2 regions of the Paraburkholderia flava genome follow, and region 2 is predicted to be linked to the other one. Evidence: riboswitches for the same ligand, from Rfam matches in the RefSeq annotation. Region 2 holds a riboswitch; the other holds the start of a gene.
The links. Region 2 has a riboswitch for cobalamin ahead of E1748_RS16745 (CbtB domain-containing protein). Riboswitches for the same ligand answer to the same signal wherever they lie in the genome.
Positions count from the first base shown of each region.

Region 1: another riboswitch for cobalamin. It lies ahead of cobG (precorrin-3B synthase); the one in region 2 lies ahead of E1748_RS16745 (CbtB domain-containing protein).

Region 1 covers NZ_SMRO01000001.1:394,089-401,740, reverse strand. The annotation lists gene cobM (precorrin-4 C(11)-methyltransferase) at 1-691, opposite strand, end outside; gene E1748_RS01710 (cobalt-precorrin-6A reductase) at 762-1,484, opposite strand; gene cbiE (precorrin-6y C5,15-methyltransferase (decarboxylating) subunit CbiE) at 1,481-2,725, opposite strand; cobalamin riboswitch at 2,813-2,989, shown strand; gene cobG (precorrin-3B synthase) at 3,079-4,473, shown strand; gene E1748_RS01695 (precorrin-8X methylmutase) at 4,466-5,092, shown strand; gene E1748_RS01690 (precorrin-2 C(20)-methyltransferase) at 5,089-5,823, shown strand; gene cobJ (precorrin-3B C(17)-methyltransferase) at 5,820-7,502, shown strand.
Region 2 covers NZ_SMRO01000002.1:1,187,840-1,195,491, reverse strand. The annotation lists gene E1748_RS16785 (FAD-containing oxidoreductase) at 1-741, opposite strand, end outside; gene E1748_RS16780 (hypothetical protein) at 836-1,033, opposite strand; gene E1748_RS16775 (glutathione S-transferase family protein) at 1,231-1,836, opposite strand; gene E1748_RS16770 (cupin domain-containing protein) at 2,270-2,653, opposite strand; gene E1748_RS16765 (LysE family translocator) at 2,656-3,288, opposite strand; gene E1748_RS16760 (LysR substrate-binding domain-containing protein) at 3,394-4,281, shown strand; gene E1748_RS16755 (class I SAM-dependent methyltransferase) at 4,338-5,228, opposite strand; gene E1748_RS16750 (CbtA family protein) at 5,521-6,255, opposite strand; gene E1748_RS16745 (CbtB domain-containing protein) at 6,268-6,477, opposite strand; cobalamin riboswitch at 6,517-6,659, opposite strand; gene E1748_RS16740 (histidine phosphatase family protein) at 6,687-7,247, shown strand; gene E1748_RS16735 (YadA family autotransporter adhesin) at 7,370-7,652, opposite strand, start outside.

The sequences.
Region 1 (7,652 bases), on a different contig from region 2:
TCTCCGCACCCAGCACGCGTCCCACCAGAATCAGCGCAGTCCGTTCGATGTCGGTCGCACGCACCTTCGCGACGATGTCCGCGAGCGTGCCCATCACGCGCGCCTCGTCGGGCCAGCTCGCGCGATACACGATCGCCACGGGGCACGTTGCACCGTAGTGCGGCATCAATTCATCGACGATCGTCGCAAGATGGCGCACGCCGAGGTGAATCGCCATCGTCGCACGATGCCGCGCGAGATCGCCGAGCTGTTCGCCCGGAGGCATCGTCGTCTTGCTGGCGAAACGCGTGAGGATCACCGTCTGCGAAATGTCCGGCAACGTCAGTTCGCAGCCGAGTGCGGCGGCGCACGCCGCGGTCGCGGTGACGCCCGGCACGATCTCGTATGCGATGCCGAGTTCGGCAAGCCGCCGCATCTGTTCGCCGATCGCTCCATACAACGACGGATCGCCCGAATGGACGCGCGCGACGTCGTGTCCGTCGCGGTCCGCCTGCGCGAGCAGCGCGATGATCTCGTCGAGATCGAGGTCGGCGGTGTTCACGATGCGTTCAGCCGTGTTGCCTTCGAGTACCTCGGCCGGCACCAGCGACCCTGCATAGAGAATCACCGGACAGCGTCGTACCAGACGCTGCCCTTTCACCGTGATCAGTTCGGGGTCGCCCGGCCCCGCGCCGACAAAAAACACCGTCATGCCATGCTCCGTAATGAGAAGGATGAATGGACACGCAGGCAGCCCGGACGACGACGCGCGCGAACGCGCGTCAACCGGAATCGTGCAATGCGTGCAGCAGCGCGGCGTCGTTGTCGAATGCACGGTCCGCGGCGGGGAGTGAGGGACGCCGCAGCATCAACACCGGCACACCCCGCTCGCGCGCGACGTCGAGCTTTGCAACGGTCGCGCTGCCGCCGCTATTCTTGCTGATAACGACATCGATTGCATGCGCGTCGAACAATGCGCGTTCGCCGTCGTGCGTGAAAGGACCGCGAGCGTCGAGTACATGAGCACGTTGCGTGCCCGGATGTGCATCGAGACAGCGGACCAGCCACTGCTGATGCGACGGAATGTCGCCGAGATGCGCGAGCGGTTCGCGGCCCAGCGTGAAGAGTGGTCGGGAAAACGGTGCGAGCAACGCGACGAGGCCTTGCCAGTCGTCGGCGAAACGCCAGTCGTCGCCGGGTTGCGGTTGCCATGCGGCGCGATGCAGCGCCCAGTACCGCACATTCGCGATGCGGCTCGCTGCGGCCGCGTTAGCGCTGATGCGCGCGGCGTAAGGATGCGTCGCGTCGACCAGCAGACCGATCCGCTCGTCGACCAGATAGCGAGCGAGACCGTCGACACCACCGAAGCCGCCTACACGCACCGTGCATGCAAGGTCGTCCGGCACCTTGCCGAGTCCTGCGAGGCTGTACACGTGCGGTGTCTTCAGAGTGCGCGCGATCCGCAGCGCGTCGCCGGTGCCGCCGAGCAGCAGGATGCGCATCATCGATCGCCTGACGGTGCTGCCGTGTCGACAGGCTTGCGGCAATCGAGCAACGTGACCGGCAACGCGGGACGCCATGCGTCGAAGCCGCCGAGCGGTTGTGCGGTCGACAGCGCGATGCGCGTCAACGTGCCGCCATGGCGTTCGCGCCACGCGACCAGCTTCGCTTCGCCCTGCACCGTCACCGCGTTCGCAACGAGCCGGCCGCCGGGACGCAGCGCGGTCCAGCATGTGTCGAGCACACCGGACGCGGTCACGCCACCGCCGATAAAAATCGCGTCAGGCACCGGCAGTGAAGCGAGCGCATCGGGCGCGGTGCCGGCGACCAGTTGCAAACCAGGTACACCGAGCGCATCGCGGTTCTGCGCGATGAACGCCTGACGCTGCGGATGCGCTTCGATCGCAATCGCGCGACACGTGCGATGCGATCGCATCCATTCGATACCGATCGAGCCCGCGCCCGCACCGACGTCCCACAGCAGTTCGCCAGGAAGCGGCGCGAGATGCGCGAGCGCAATGGCGCGGACATCGCGCTTCGTCAACTGGCCGTCGTTGGCGAACGCTTCGTCGGGGAGTCCGGGTGTGAGCGGCAGCGGTTGCGCGTCGAGACCCGCGCGGCAGTCGAGTGCGACGAGATTCAGCGCGGCCGGGGACCATGCCGAAGGATCGGCGTGCCATGCGTCAGCACGCGTATCGATGCGGTGTTCGAGCGGTCCGCCCAGATGTTCGAAGACGATCATCCGCGTCGCGCCGAAGCCGCGTTCGACGAGCAGCGTAGCGAGCGCCGACGGCGCCGTCGCATCGCCACCGAGCACCAGCAGACGTGCACCGTCGTGCAGATGCGCATGCAGCGCCGCAATCGGCCGGCCCACCAGCGACAGCATCGTCACGTCCTGCAGCGGCCAGCCCGCGCGGGCCGCCGCGAGCGACAGCGACGACGGCGCGGGCAGCACGTGCAGTTCGTCGGCGGGCAGCGCGCGGGCAAGCGTCGCGCCGACGCCGAACAGCATCGGGTCGCCGCTCGCCAGCACGCAGACCGGTTCGGGACGCCGCGCGAGCAGCGGTGCAAGATCGAACGGATGCGGCCACGGTTCACGTCGTGCGTGCAAGCGTGCGGGCAGCATCGCAAGATGCCGTTCGCCGCCGATTACCACCGACGCATCGAGCAGCGCGCGCCGCGCGGTGCGGCCCAATCCCGCGAAGCCATCTTCGCCGATGCCTACTATGGTCAGCCACGCAGGCATCCCGCCATCCTCATCATGTCGTTTCAGTTCCGGCTGCGTGCCGACGCATGCGTGCTGCGCATGCGATCGAAGCGCCGGAGAAAGAAGGCATAATACAGCCTCGCCGGTGCCCTTCGGGGCCTAAAAGGGAACACAGCGACACTGTGGCTGCCCCCGCAACTGTATGCAGCGAGTCCGCGCTCCACACGCCACTGATTCATTCGGGAAGGCACGCGCGGACCACGACCTGCAAGCCAGGAAACCTGCCGGCAACACTGTTCGTGCCAGCCATCATCGGGCGGGGTGTACCGATGCCGCGTTGCTTCCTGTCGAGGCAACACCGGGCCGTCGCGCGACGCTAAACCGGTAATCGCTTGAATCGAGTTTTGTCCCCTGCTGCTGTCGATGCACGGTCTGCGCCGCGCGCGTCGGCGTGTCCGTCGCTTGCGCGCATCGTTGCCGCACGCGACGGCGGGCTCTGCCGGATCAAGCTGCCGGGCGGCGAACTGCATGCGCGCGATGCGGTCGCGGTCGCACAGGCCGCCGATCTGCACACGGCTGGTATCGTCGAGTTGACCAATCGCGCGAACCTGCAGTTGCGCGGCGTGCGGGCGGGTCACGAGACCTCGCTCGTTGCGGCGCTGATGCAGACCGGCCCCGGTACGCAGGATCCGAACAACGCGCACGCCGATGAACGTCGCAACGTGATGACGAGCCCGCTCGCAGGCCGCGATCCGCAGGCGCTCGACGACACGCGGCCACTCGCCGCTGCGTTGCTTTCGCGACTGCAACGCGAGCCGCGCTTCGCGGCGTTGTCGCCGAAATTCGCGCTGATGCTCGACGGCGGTGAACGCTTGATGGCGGTCGATCATCCGCACGATGTGTGGTTTTCGGCAATGGATTCGGCAGTCGGCGATGCGGATCGTGCGCGGTACGCGGTGGGTCTTGCGGGCTGTCCGTTGTCGGTGCCGGGCAGCGCACTTGCGTCAGTGGCCGCTGCCGATCTACCCGTTTTCGTCGAAGCGTTGCTGCATACGTTCCTGGACGTCAGCGGCTCTGACGACACGCGAATGCGCGACGTGCTCGCCAGCTACGACGCCTCCGCGTTATTGCAACGCGCGGCCGAACGAGCAGACATTGCTTTGCACGACGATCCCGCTGTCGCCGCATGGACCCGTGCACCAGCATCGCCGTCGTTGCGCGTCGGCGCTCATCGGCAACGCGATTCAAAGCTGTCTCACGTCGGCGGGCAGCCGGCGCTCGGGCGGCTCGATACGTGCACGCTGGTTAAGCTGGCCGCGCTCGTATCAGAACACGGCAACGGAACGCTACATGTCACACCGTGGCAAAGCGTGCTCATCCCCGACGTCGCCGACGATGCAGTGCCCGCCGTACTCGATAGCCTGCGCGCACTCGGCCTCGCGTGCGAGCCGTCGCATCCCTACGTGCGGCTGATCGCATGCGCCGGTTCGACCGGTTGCACGAAAAGCGCCGCCGACACAAAAGCCGACGCATTGCATCTCGCCACCCTTCTTCCCGACACGAGCGCAGACGATGCCGTCCACCTAAGCGGCTGCCCGCGCTCCTGCGCGGCCGCGCATTGCGCACCGCACACGCTGCTCGCAACCGCGCCCGGCTGCTATGACCTGTATCAACGCGCGAGCGTGGGCGGCGCCGACCGCTTCGGCATCCCCATCGCGCACCACCTGACTATCGAACAGGCCGCCGCGCTACTCGCGCGACCGTCCCGGAGCCACACCGATGCATGACTACCTTCGCGACGGCCAGCAGATCTATCGCCAGTCGTTTGCGACGATCCGCGCGGAAGCCGATCTGTCGCGCGTGCCGCCCGACCTCGAAAAGCTCGCGGTCCGCGTGATCCACGCGTGCGGCATGATCGACATCGTCGACGATCTGCGTTTTTCCGAGGGCGCAGGACACGCGGGCCGCAATGCGCTTGCGTCCGGCGCGCCGATTCTCTGCGATGCGCGAATGGTCGCCGAAGGCATCACGCGTGCGCGACTGCCGGCGAATAACCCGGTGCTGTGCACGCTCGGCGATGCAACCGTGCCCGACCTTGCGAAGCAGTTCGGCAACACGCGCTCGGCTGTGGCGGTCGAGCTGTGGCGACCGCATCTCGAAGGCAGCGTCGTCGCGATCGGCAATGCGCCGACCGCGCTGTTCCATCTGCTCGATCTGCTCGATGCGGGCGCACCGCGACCCGCGTTGATTCTTGGTTTTGCGGTCGGCTTCGTCGGTGCGGCGGAATCGAAGGCGCTGCTCGCGTCAGGTGGTTATGACGTGCCGTGGGTGATCGTCGCGGGACGACGCGGCGGCAGCGCGATGGTTGCCGCAGCGGTGAACGCGCTTGCGTCGGAGGTCGAATGAGTACGGGTAAGGGACGCCTGTTCGGCATCGGCGTTGGTCCAGGCGACCCCGAACTGCTGACGCTCAAAGCCGTGCGACTGCTGAAAGCGGCACCTGTCGTCGCGTATTTCGTCGCGAAGGGCAAAAAAGGTAACGCGTTCGGGATCGTCGAGGCGCATCTCGACGATGCACAGACGCACCTGCCGCTCGTCTATCCGGTGACGACCGAAGCGCTCGAACCGCCGCTATCGTATGAAGCGATCATCGCCGACTTCTACGACACTGCTGCCGCGATCGTCGCCGGGCATCTCGACGCGGGTCGCGACGTCGCGGTGATCTGCGAAGGCGATCCGTTTTTCTATGGCTCGTATATGTATCTGCACGACCGGCTCGCCGCGCGTTTCGAAACCGAAGTCGTGCCCGGCGTCTGCTCGATGCTCGGCGGCGCCGCCGTACTCGGCGCGCCGCTCGTTTATCGCAACCAGTCGCTTGCAGTGCTGTCGGGTGTATTGCCCGAAGCCGAATTGCGGCGCCGTCTCGCGGATGCGGACGCAGCCGTCGTGATGAAGCTCGGTCGCAATTTCGACAAGGTAAGACGCGTACTCGACGAACTCGGGCTCGCGAAACGCGCGCTGTACGTCGAGCGCGCGACGATGGCAAACCAGCGCATCGTGCCGCTCGCGGACGTCGATCCGATGGCGTCGCCCTACTTCTCGCTACTCGTCGTGCCGGGGCAAAAATGGCAGGGATGATGCCGCCGGCGATCGTGATTCTCGGCGTCGGTGCGCTCGATGTCGCGCGTCGTGTGCAGGCATGCTGTCCGGGTTCGCAGGTGCATGGACTCGCGGGCCGTGTCGAAGCGGACGTCGGCTACACGGAACTCGCCGCGCATCTGCGCGAGCTGTACGCGCGCGGCACGCCGATCGTCGCGTTGTGCGCGGCCGGCATCGTGATCCGCTGCGTCGCGCCGCTGCTCGCGAACAAGGGCGCGGAGCCGCCGGTGCTCGCGGTCGCGGAAGACGGCAGCGCGGTCGTGCCGCTGCTCGGCGGGCTCGCGGGTGTCAACGTGCTCGCACGCGATATCGCGGCCGCGCTCGGCATCGCACCCGCGATCACGACGAGCGGCGAACTGCGTTTCGGCACCTGTGTGCTGAATCCGCCGGAAGGTTATGCACTCGCGGATCTCGCGCACGGCAAGCGCTTCGTCTCCGATCTGCTGGCAGGCGAGACGACGCGCATCGAAGGCGACGCGCCGTGGCTCGACGATGCGGCGCTGCCGCGCGATGCTTCTGCGCAGCGGGCGATTCGCGTGACGCCGTTCGTCGATGCGTCGGCGGATACTTTGTTGATTCATCCGCGGAGTGTGGTTGCGGCGATCGGTGGTATTAGAGACGACGTCGAACAGCTGGTGCTCGATGCACTGCAAGCACACCACGTTGCGCATGCTGCGCTCGCCGCTCTGCTCGCGCCCGCTGCACGTTGCACCGATACGGCGCTTGCCGATGCCGCACAGGCACTCGCCGTGCCGCTGCGTTTTATCGACCTCGATGCCGACGCGGACCAATTGCTTGCAGCCGCGCTGACTGTTCCGCACAACGTACTGCACGAGGCAACCTCGTCGGTCACGCTCGCGATCGCCGACGCGCCGTTAGACATCGCGACGATCGGCCGCCCACGCGGCAGCGTGACCGTGATCGGCCTGGGCCCAGGCTCCGCCGATCTACTCGTGCCCGCCGCGCGCGACGCACTCATAGACGCCACCGATATCCTCGGCTACGCGACGTACGTGAACATGGCTGGCCCGTTCCGCGACAACCAGCGCGTACACGCGACCGACAATCGCGAGGAATTGCAGCGCGCACGCCACGCTTTCGAACTCGCGACGGAAGGACGCGCGGCGGTCGTCGTATCGTCGGGCGACCCTGGCGTGTTTGCGATGGCGGCGGCGGTGCTCGAAGCGCTCGATACATCCGACGATCCCCGTTGGGCACAAGTCGAGTTGCGCATGGTGCCGGGCGTATCGGCTGCCATGGCGACCGCTGCGCAAGCCGGTGCGCCGCTAGGCCACGATTTCTGCGTGCTGTCGCTGTCGGACAATCTGAAGCCGTGGTCGATCATCGAGACGCGGCTTAGACACGCAGCGCAGGCCGATCTGGTGATGGCGTTCTACAACCCGGTGTCGCGTGCGCGGCCGTGGCAACTGGATACCGCGCTCGATATCGTCCGCGAGTACCGGACGCCCGCGACGCGTGTCGTGCTGGGACGCGATATCGGCAGGCCGGGTGGCACGCTCACGACGACCACGCTCGGCGAGCTGCGCAGCAGCGACGTCGATATGCGGACGATGGTGATCGTCGGGTCGACGACGACGAGAGGGTTTGCGCGCGGCGATGGTGGCGAGTGGGTGTATACGCCGCGTTCGTACCCGTGACGCCTGGCGCCTGGCGCCTGGCGCCTGACACAGCTTTCTGCGTTTGACACACGCCTGCGTTGAATCCGGCATCGTGTCCGGTGCCGTATCCTCTGTCCCTCCCTTGAACACGAAGGCGACGGCGCCGTCGCCCCCCGGTAGCGCCGCATG
Region 2 (7,652 bases):
GACCGCGAGCGGCTCGACGCGCGCAGGCTCCGCGCCGAAGCGAAACACGATCCCCTCGCGTTCGAGCACCGACTGCACGCCATGCGCGAAATCCTCGTCCTCGCGCGCGAGTATCCGATCGCCGCGCACGAGCACCGTGACGCGGCTGCCGAAACGGCGGAACACCTGAGCGAATTCAAGCGCGATATAACTGCCGCCGACGATCGCGAGATGATCGGGCAACTCAGTCAGTTCGAGTAACGAGGAATTGGTGTGATAGCGGATGCGCTCGAGTCCTTCGACCGGTGGAACCACCGCGCGCGTACCCGTGTTGATGAAGATCTCGTCGGCTTCGAGGTCTTCTGTCGTGCCGTCGTTGTTTTCGACGCGCAGCGTGTGCGGGCCGGTGAAGCGCGCATGCCCGTTGAACACCGTCACGTTCTTCGTGCCGCGCAGCCATTTCTCCACGCCGTCGCGCGACTCGGCCACGACGCCGTCCTTGCGCGTCTTCACCTTTGCCAGATCGACATGAACCGGGCCGCCGATCTGCACACCCAGTTCCGCCGCGTGCCGCGCGACATGCGCGGCACGCGCGCTCGCTACATAGCTTTTGGTCGGCGTGCAACCGACGTTGACGCAGGTGCCGCCGAACGCCGCGCGCTCGACGACCGCCGTCGTTCTGCCGCTTTCACCGAGGCGCGCGGCAAGCGGCGCGCCGCCTTGCCCTGTGCCGATGACTACCGCGTCGAAATGCCGAGGCATGACCGATCTCCCGAAGCTGTTGGCTCCGCGTCATCTTACGCCTCGATGTGGATAGCTCCTGTGCGCTTGCGCATTGTCATCAGTGAACCGCGCATCAAGCCGCGCAATCGCCGCAGTCGCCGTGATGGAACAGCCGGCGCGAGCGCTGCAACGCGGCCTGAGCACCGCGCGTCGCGACCATGAAACCCACCTGCCCGAGATTGAAATCCTGCGACACCATCAATTGCATGAGCGAGACCATCGGCAGCACGAGTGCCGGGTGATATAGCTGTCGTTCGATCAGATCCTTCATGGCCGCTCCCATCGCGCGGAGCCGCTTCGGCGCTGCGCTGCAAATGACGTTTCGATGAGAGCATTTTAGGAACCCAGCGCCCGCAGATAAATGGGCGGAATACGAAGTCACTTGTCGCGTGAAGCGAACAATCGCCGGCAGCGCGGCGGACCGTGCGTGGCGGACGCTCGGCACGCCCGCCGGCGCGGGTTCGACGCCTAGTCGAGCGGCGTCGCGATGAACTCCGGCAGCGCCTCCGCGCGCGCCGACAACGCTGCGAGCGCCGGATAGCGGACCGGATCCAGCGCACCCGGCAGCATGAAGTCCGTGAAGCGCCACGCCACCGCGATCGTGATGTCCGGCTGCATCAGCCGTTCGCCGCACAGCCAGCCTTCGCGATTCGCGATCATCGACTCGAGCTGCGTGTACGCCGCGTGCATCTGCGTGTTCACGCGGTCCACCCACGGTTCGTGCTGCCGCTCGACGGGCCGCAAGTGGCGCTCGTACACCTGCTGCATGGCTTTTTCCGTGGCAGCGAGCGCGAAGCCGACGAGCTGCAGCCGCGCGGCTGGGTCCTCGGGCATCAGCCGCTCTGCCGGCGCGACCTTGTAATCCAGATGATCGAGGATCAGCGACGACTCGATCAGCAACGTGCCGTCGTCCTCGATGAACGTCGGCGCCTTCACGACCGGATTGATCTTCACGAACGTGTCGTAGTCGCGAAACACCGACACGTTGTGACGCTCGAACGGCAAGCCGAGCACGCCGAGAGAAATTGCGACGCGACGCACGTAAGGGGAGTCCAGCATGCCGATCAACTGCATCTTCGTGCTCCAGATAAGGAAGAGGATCGCCGGGGAACGCCGGCTCGCGAAGCCGCGATGAAGCGGCTTCGCGAGTGTCGCATTCCTGCGCGTCGCGCTCAAGGCTCGGTGTATTACGGCGTGCTTGCGTGGCGATGGCGGAGCGGGACGGCGATGCGAGTCTTGCTGTCACGGCGTGGCTTCGCGGCGTGCGTGTACGTGTGCGCGTGGGATGCCGCGCGGAAGTACGCACGGAGATACCCGTTCGACTCCCCTTCCCTCGCCTTTTCGTCGCGCCGTGCATGACCGCCTCCTGTTCGTCGTCCGAAGCGCGATTTGCGCGCTTTCGTTGCACGACGAACGGCGATCCGCCGGTTCGACACGACACAACAAAATTCTTTGCGCGGCCGGCACGCTGCAGCATCGCGTCGCGCGGAACGGCCCCTGCTTCCCGTTACTTCAACTGCTCCTCGATCGATCGCGTCAGCGGCGTCTGGACGTCGCCGGTATGGCGGGTCGATACCGCTTCGATCAGCACGATCCAGCACTCGTCGTGCGCGACCGGGTTGTGCAGCACGCCCTTCGGCACGACATGCACCATCCCTTCGGAGAGTTCGACCACGCGACCGCCTTCGTATTCCATCCGCAGATGGCCGCGCAGGATGTAGAACAGCTCGTCCTCGTCGCGATGGCTATGCCACGTCAGCTCGCCCTTCACCTTCGCGAGTTTCATGTACTGATCGTTGACCTGCGCGACGACTTTCGGCGACCAGTAGTCGGTCACGTCATCGAATGCGGACGCGAGATCGAACGCTTCCGCGAATCCTGCTTTACTCATGCTTATCTCCACATCGGAATGATCGATACCGCGAGCAGGATGCCCAGTACCGTGTTGACGGTTCGCCATTGACGCGGCGTACGCAGCAGCCGCGCGAGCAGCACGCCGGCCGCGCACCACAGCGCCATCGACACCAGCGCGCTGCCGCCGAACGCACAGGCGAGCAGCAGCGCGAGGTGCAGCGGCCCGTTCGCGAGCATCGCGAACGACGCGGCCGCGCCGAGCGCCATCGCCCAGCCTTTCGGGTTGAGCCACAGCAGACACGCGCCGCCGACGAGCGTCGTCGGCATCGCGGAGGCCTGCGCGCCGCGCCTGAGATCCGGCGGCCCGCTGCGCGCGATCTGCCACGCGAGCCACAGCAGATACGCGCTGCCGATCGCCTTCATCGCCGTCTGCAGCGCGGGGGCTGCGAGCAGCACGCTCGCGAGGCCGGCGGCGGATGCGGCCGCGAGCGACGCGAGACCCACCGCGATGCCGGCCATCAGCGGAATCGAACGGCGAAAGCCGAAGCGCGAGCCGGACGCCGTCGCGAGCGCGGTTGCACCGCCCGGCGTGATCGTCGCGACGACGACGAACAGGAGCAGCGGCGCAAGCGAACCGGCGCCTGCAGTAGACACGGAGGAAAGCACGGACATGGCGGACACGCTGACGTAACCCAAAGAGACGTCACTGTAGCCAGCCGGCCATCATTAGAAAATCGAAAGATTCTGATGCCATGTATTAGCTTCTATAATGCGACGATGGCACGCAACCTTGTCCACAACCTCGATATCTCTCTTGTCCGCACGTTCGTCGCCGTCGCTGAGCGCGGCAGCATGACGGTCGCCGCGAACACGCTGCACCTCACGCAGGGCGCAGTGAGCCAGCAGATCAAGCGGCTCGAGGAATCGTTCGGCTCCAGCCTGTTCGAACGCGTCGGGCGTCAGCTGGAACTGACGCAGGTCGGCGAGCGTTTTCTCGGCAAGGCAAAGCGCCTGCTCGGGATGAACGACGAGATCTGGGCCGACATGGCCGCGCGGCCGCTCGCAGGACAGGTGCGGCTCGGCGTGCCGTACGACCTGGTCGGCGCAAGTTTCTCGCCGATCTTCAAGGCGTTCACCGAGGCGTGGCCGAATGTGGAGATGTCGATCGTCTGCGGCTCGTCGCCGGAACTCGCGGACTGGCTCGCGCGCGGATCGCTCGACCTCGCGGTGGTCGAAGAGCCCGCGACCCATGCGGGCGGCGAATGTCTGCGGGTCGAACGGCTGGTGTGGGTCGGCGCACGCGGCGGCAATGCGCACCTGAAGCGGCCGCTGCCGATCTCGATGGTCACCGACACCTGCGCGTTTCGCGACAGCGTGCTCGACGCGCTGCGCGAGCACGACATCGAATGGCGCACAGTGTTCGAGAGCGGCAACATCGAAGCGACGACCGCGACGGTGCGCACCGGCCTCGCGATCACCGCATGGCTGGTGTCGACGGTTCCGGCCGATCTCGACATCCTCGGCGCGGATGCGAAGCTACCGGAGTTGCCGCCGTTCGCGATCAGCCTCTACCTGCCGGAGCATGGCGGCAGTCCGGTCGCGCGCGAACTCGCGCAGTTCGTCAGGGATGGGTTGTTGAAGCAGCATCGGGCGGCTGCGGCTTGATGAGGTGGATCAACGGAGTGATTTGATCCACCACAGCGCGAGCTTATGACGTGCGTTCAGGCGCGGGGGGCGGGATACGCCGTTCCGCTCACGATGTCGTCGATAGCAACACCGTCCCAATCGACCGATTGAACATCGCGACGCTTCACGCCCAGATACTGGCTATGACAATACAGCCCCTGCACCCATTGACCGCGCAGATAGGGATCGGCAAGCGACGAGAACTTCCCCGTGATCGGGTTCGCCATCGCGGCTTCAATACATTCGAAGCCGAGCGCCGGGGAAAATAATGCGCGGAGTCCCATGTCGCTGAACTGGAAGAAATGCCACGGACGTTCATGCGACGAGTACGAGAAGTGTGTCTCGATGAACAGCATTCCGCCGACCTTCAGCAGTTTCGATATTTCCTGCGCGACGACCCAAGGCATGGCCAGATGCTCGAACACCGCGGTCGAATAGATCAGGTCGAATTTCTGTTCCTTGTCGAAGTACGTGGAAAGCTTGTGGGCATCGCCCACCACGTCGACGTTATTTCCCGGGTAGTAGTCGAATCCAGTGTACTTCGCGTTGGTGAACAGACTTTTGGCATTGGATACTCCGGTGACCTCGCGGCTACCGATCTCGAGCACGCTCATGCCCTCGTGATTTCCAAGCTCGAGAACCAGATTGCTCTGGTTTAGATGGGCGTTTTTCAGCTTGTCCGGCGCCGGGATACTGTTGTCCAGCAACGCGCGATCTATCTCGGCATCGGACATCGTCGGCTTGAACTGCATCCTTTGCTCGTTCTGCCCGTATCTGACGAAGTGTGCGAATCCCGTGAACATCGGGTTTCTCAACGCTTCCTGTGCAAGATCTGCATTGGCGAGCAGGTAGCCCAATTCGCTGAAATTTTCAAAAGTCGCGAGTTCTTTGATCATCTTGGGGAAAGTTTTGACTGCAACGGTCACTAAGAATGTGCATCGGCTTTTCAGCCGGAGAGATAGCTTAACCGGGGCAATCAGACTGGACCAGGATGAACTGGTTGTGACACTCGCGTGTGTCGAGTTTGCGCGTGCGTTTTGGTAGTCGATCCGGCCGGCGCTCGAACGGTATCATCGGGCCTTCGCTCAAACAAGGCCCGCCTCGCCTGACGCGATGATTCGACCAAGGGTTCAACATCGTGATTCGCTAGCGCCTCGCCGGGTTGCGTGAGCACATCCGCTTAACCGTAGATGCAGCCCCCAGCGAAGCGCTTCAACCTCACCGCCCCACAGCCAGCACCCCACTCGCCCCACGACGTCCCGCTTCGACGAGTGCGCCGAATCCAAGCCCGATCGTCGTCCACAGAATCGCCTGCATGCCGAGCGCGGCCATGCGAAATTTCCACAGCAGCACGGCCGGGAAGGCAGCGGGGACTTCGTTGATCGACGGCAGTCCGGCCTGCACCGCCGCGATGATGACGATGAACACGCCGGCCGCGAGAATCGCGCCGTTCCATGCGCCGTAGCGCGCCGCCGCGCGACGCCGCAGCTTCAGCGAGAACACCGTCGCCGCGAGCGAGATCGCGATCATCAGGAAGTACAGGCCCGTCCGATAGCCGATCGTCTCCGGGTCGCCGACCGATGGCGGATTGGCCGGGTATTTGAGCCCCGGCACCACGACGATCGACACGAACGCCGCGAGCGCCAGGCATGCGGACAACGCGCGTGCGCCGAGCTTGCCGACGCGGCCGTACGCATACGCGAACACCAGCGAGAACAATCCGCCCGCCGCTGCGCCGTACACGACGCAACCGGTCAGCAGACCGAGCCCTGCCTGCGTATGGCGGCTGACGAGTTCCGGCTCGGGCGCTTCGCCTTTCGCCGCATCGGCTTTTTCTTCGAACGAAATCGCGCGATCTACCTGCGGTTCACCCGCGATCCTCGCGAAACCGAACGTGAGCAATCCTGCGGCGATGCCTACGAGCATCCCGCGCATCAACAATCGACCTGTCATCGCAATGCTCCGTCAGTGGCAGGGAAAGCCGAGCAGATGGCGGCCGTCGTGCACGAACTCGTGCACATACATGCCGGGAATCAGCGATGTCGCGCCTTCTTCCGCGCCGACGAAGTAGATCGCCAGCAACAGCAGCAGACCGCCGAAGACGAACCACGGCAACAGCTCACGCAGCGGGATGGGTGCCGGCTGGGCAGCCGGTTGGAAAACAGCATCGGTCATGACGGACTTCTCCTGGGGTTGCGCGCCCCGATAGTCGTTGGAAAGAGAGGACGCAAAGCTAGGGTCTGGCTTCCGGTTCGTCGATGAACCGATTACAGTGGCGCGACCGCGCCGGGCTTGCACCGGCTTCCTTGCTTTGGTGACGGTATTCTACGCGTTAAACCTCGCTGTGCCGCCCTACGGTGAAGCGCTTTACAAGGGACGATGTGATGCACACACGGCTCTGGCTCGTGAGCCACGCGGCCACCGCGGCGATGCGCGCGGGCCGCTTTCCATCGGACGATCCGCTCGACGCGCGCGGCATCGCTGACGCGCACGCGTATCGCGAGCGGTTCGATGTGCCGCGCGATGCGACCGTATTCGTCAGCCCCGCTCTCTGCGCACGCGAAACAGCCGACGCGCTCGGCCTCGCTGCACAGCCTGCGTCCCCGCTCGCCGATATGGACTACGGCCACTGGCGCGGCCAACGTGTCGCCGATGTCGCAAACGCCGATCCATCCGCGCTGTCCGCATGGAGCACCGACCCCGACGCCGTCGTGCCCGGCGGCGAATCGTTCGCTGCGGTAGCGACACGCGTCGCGCGATGGCTCGATGCACTCGACGACGTCCCTTTCGTCGTCGCGGTCACGCATGCGGTGGTGATTCGCGCGGCTGTGCTGCATACGCTGAAGATCCCTCTCGCTGCAGGCATGCGGATCGAAATCGGGCCGCTGTCGAGGGTGGAGCTGCGGCGTTCGATGCGTGGTTGGGTGTGGTGGCCTGGTGCGTAGCGTGCGTGCGCTGAAGGATCGCGCACGCTACGCTGCGGCGTCGCTTTGCTGCGGTTGCGGTCGGGTCGCATCGCGAATTGACGGAGCCTCGTCTCGCGACTTCACCTGCGCGATCGCCATGCTCACCATTGCATCGTCGCCCCCACGCCCGCCGCGCTGCTACCGCTGGTCACCCCCGCGCCGGCCCGGACTTGCAGGTTATCGGTCAGGCGCGCGGTCGCGCTAACCGCAACCGCCTGGTAACCACGATACGTGCCGACACCTACACCGAGCGCAATCGTCTTGTCCTTGTCGACATCGCCAATCATGCTGAGCGCAGTCACCGCCGCGATACCCGAGTATGCGTTGCGCGCGGTTTGATCGATGCTCTGTTGCACACCGGCGATGCGCCTGTCCGTGTAGCTG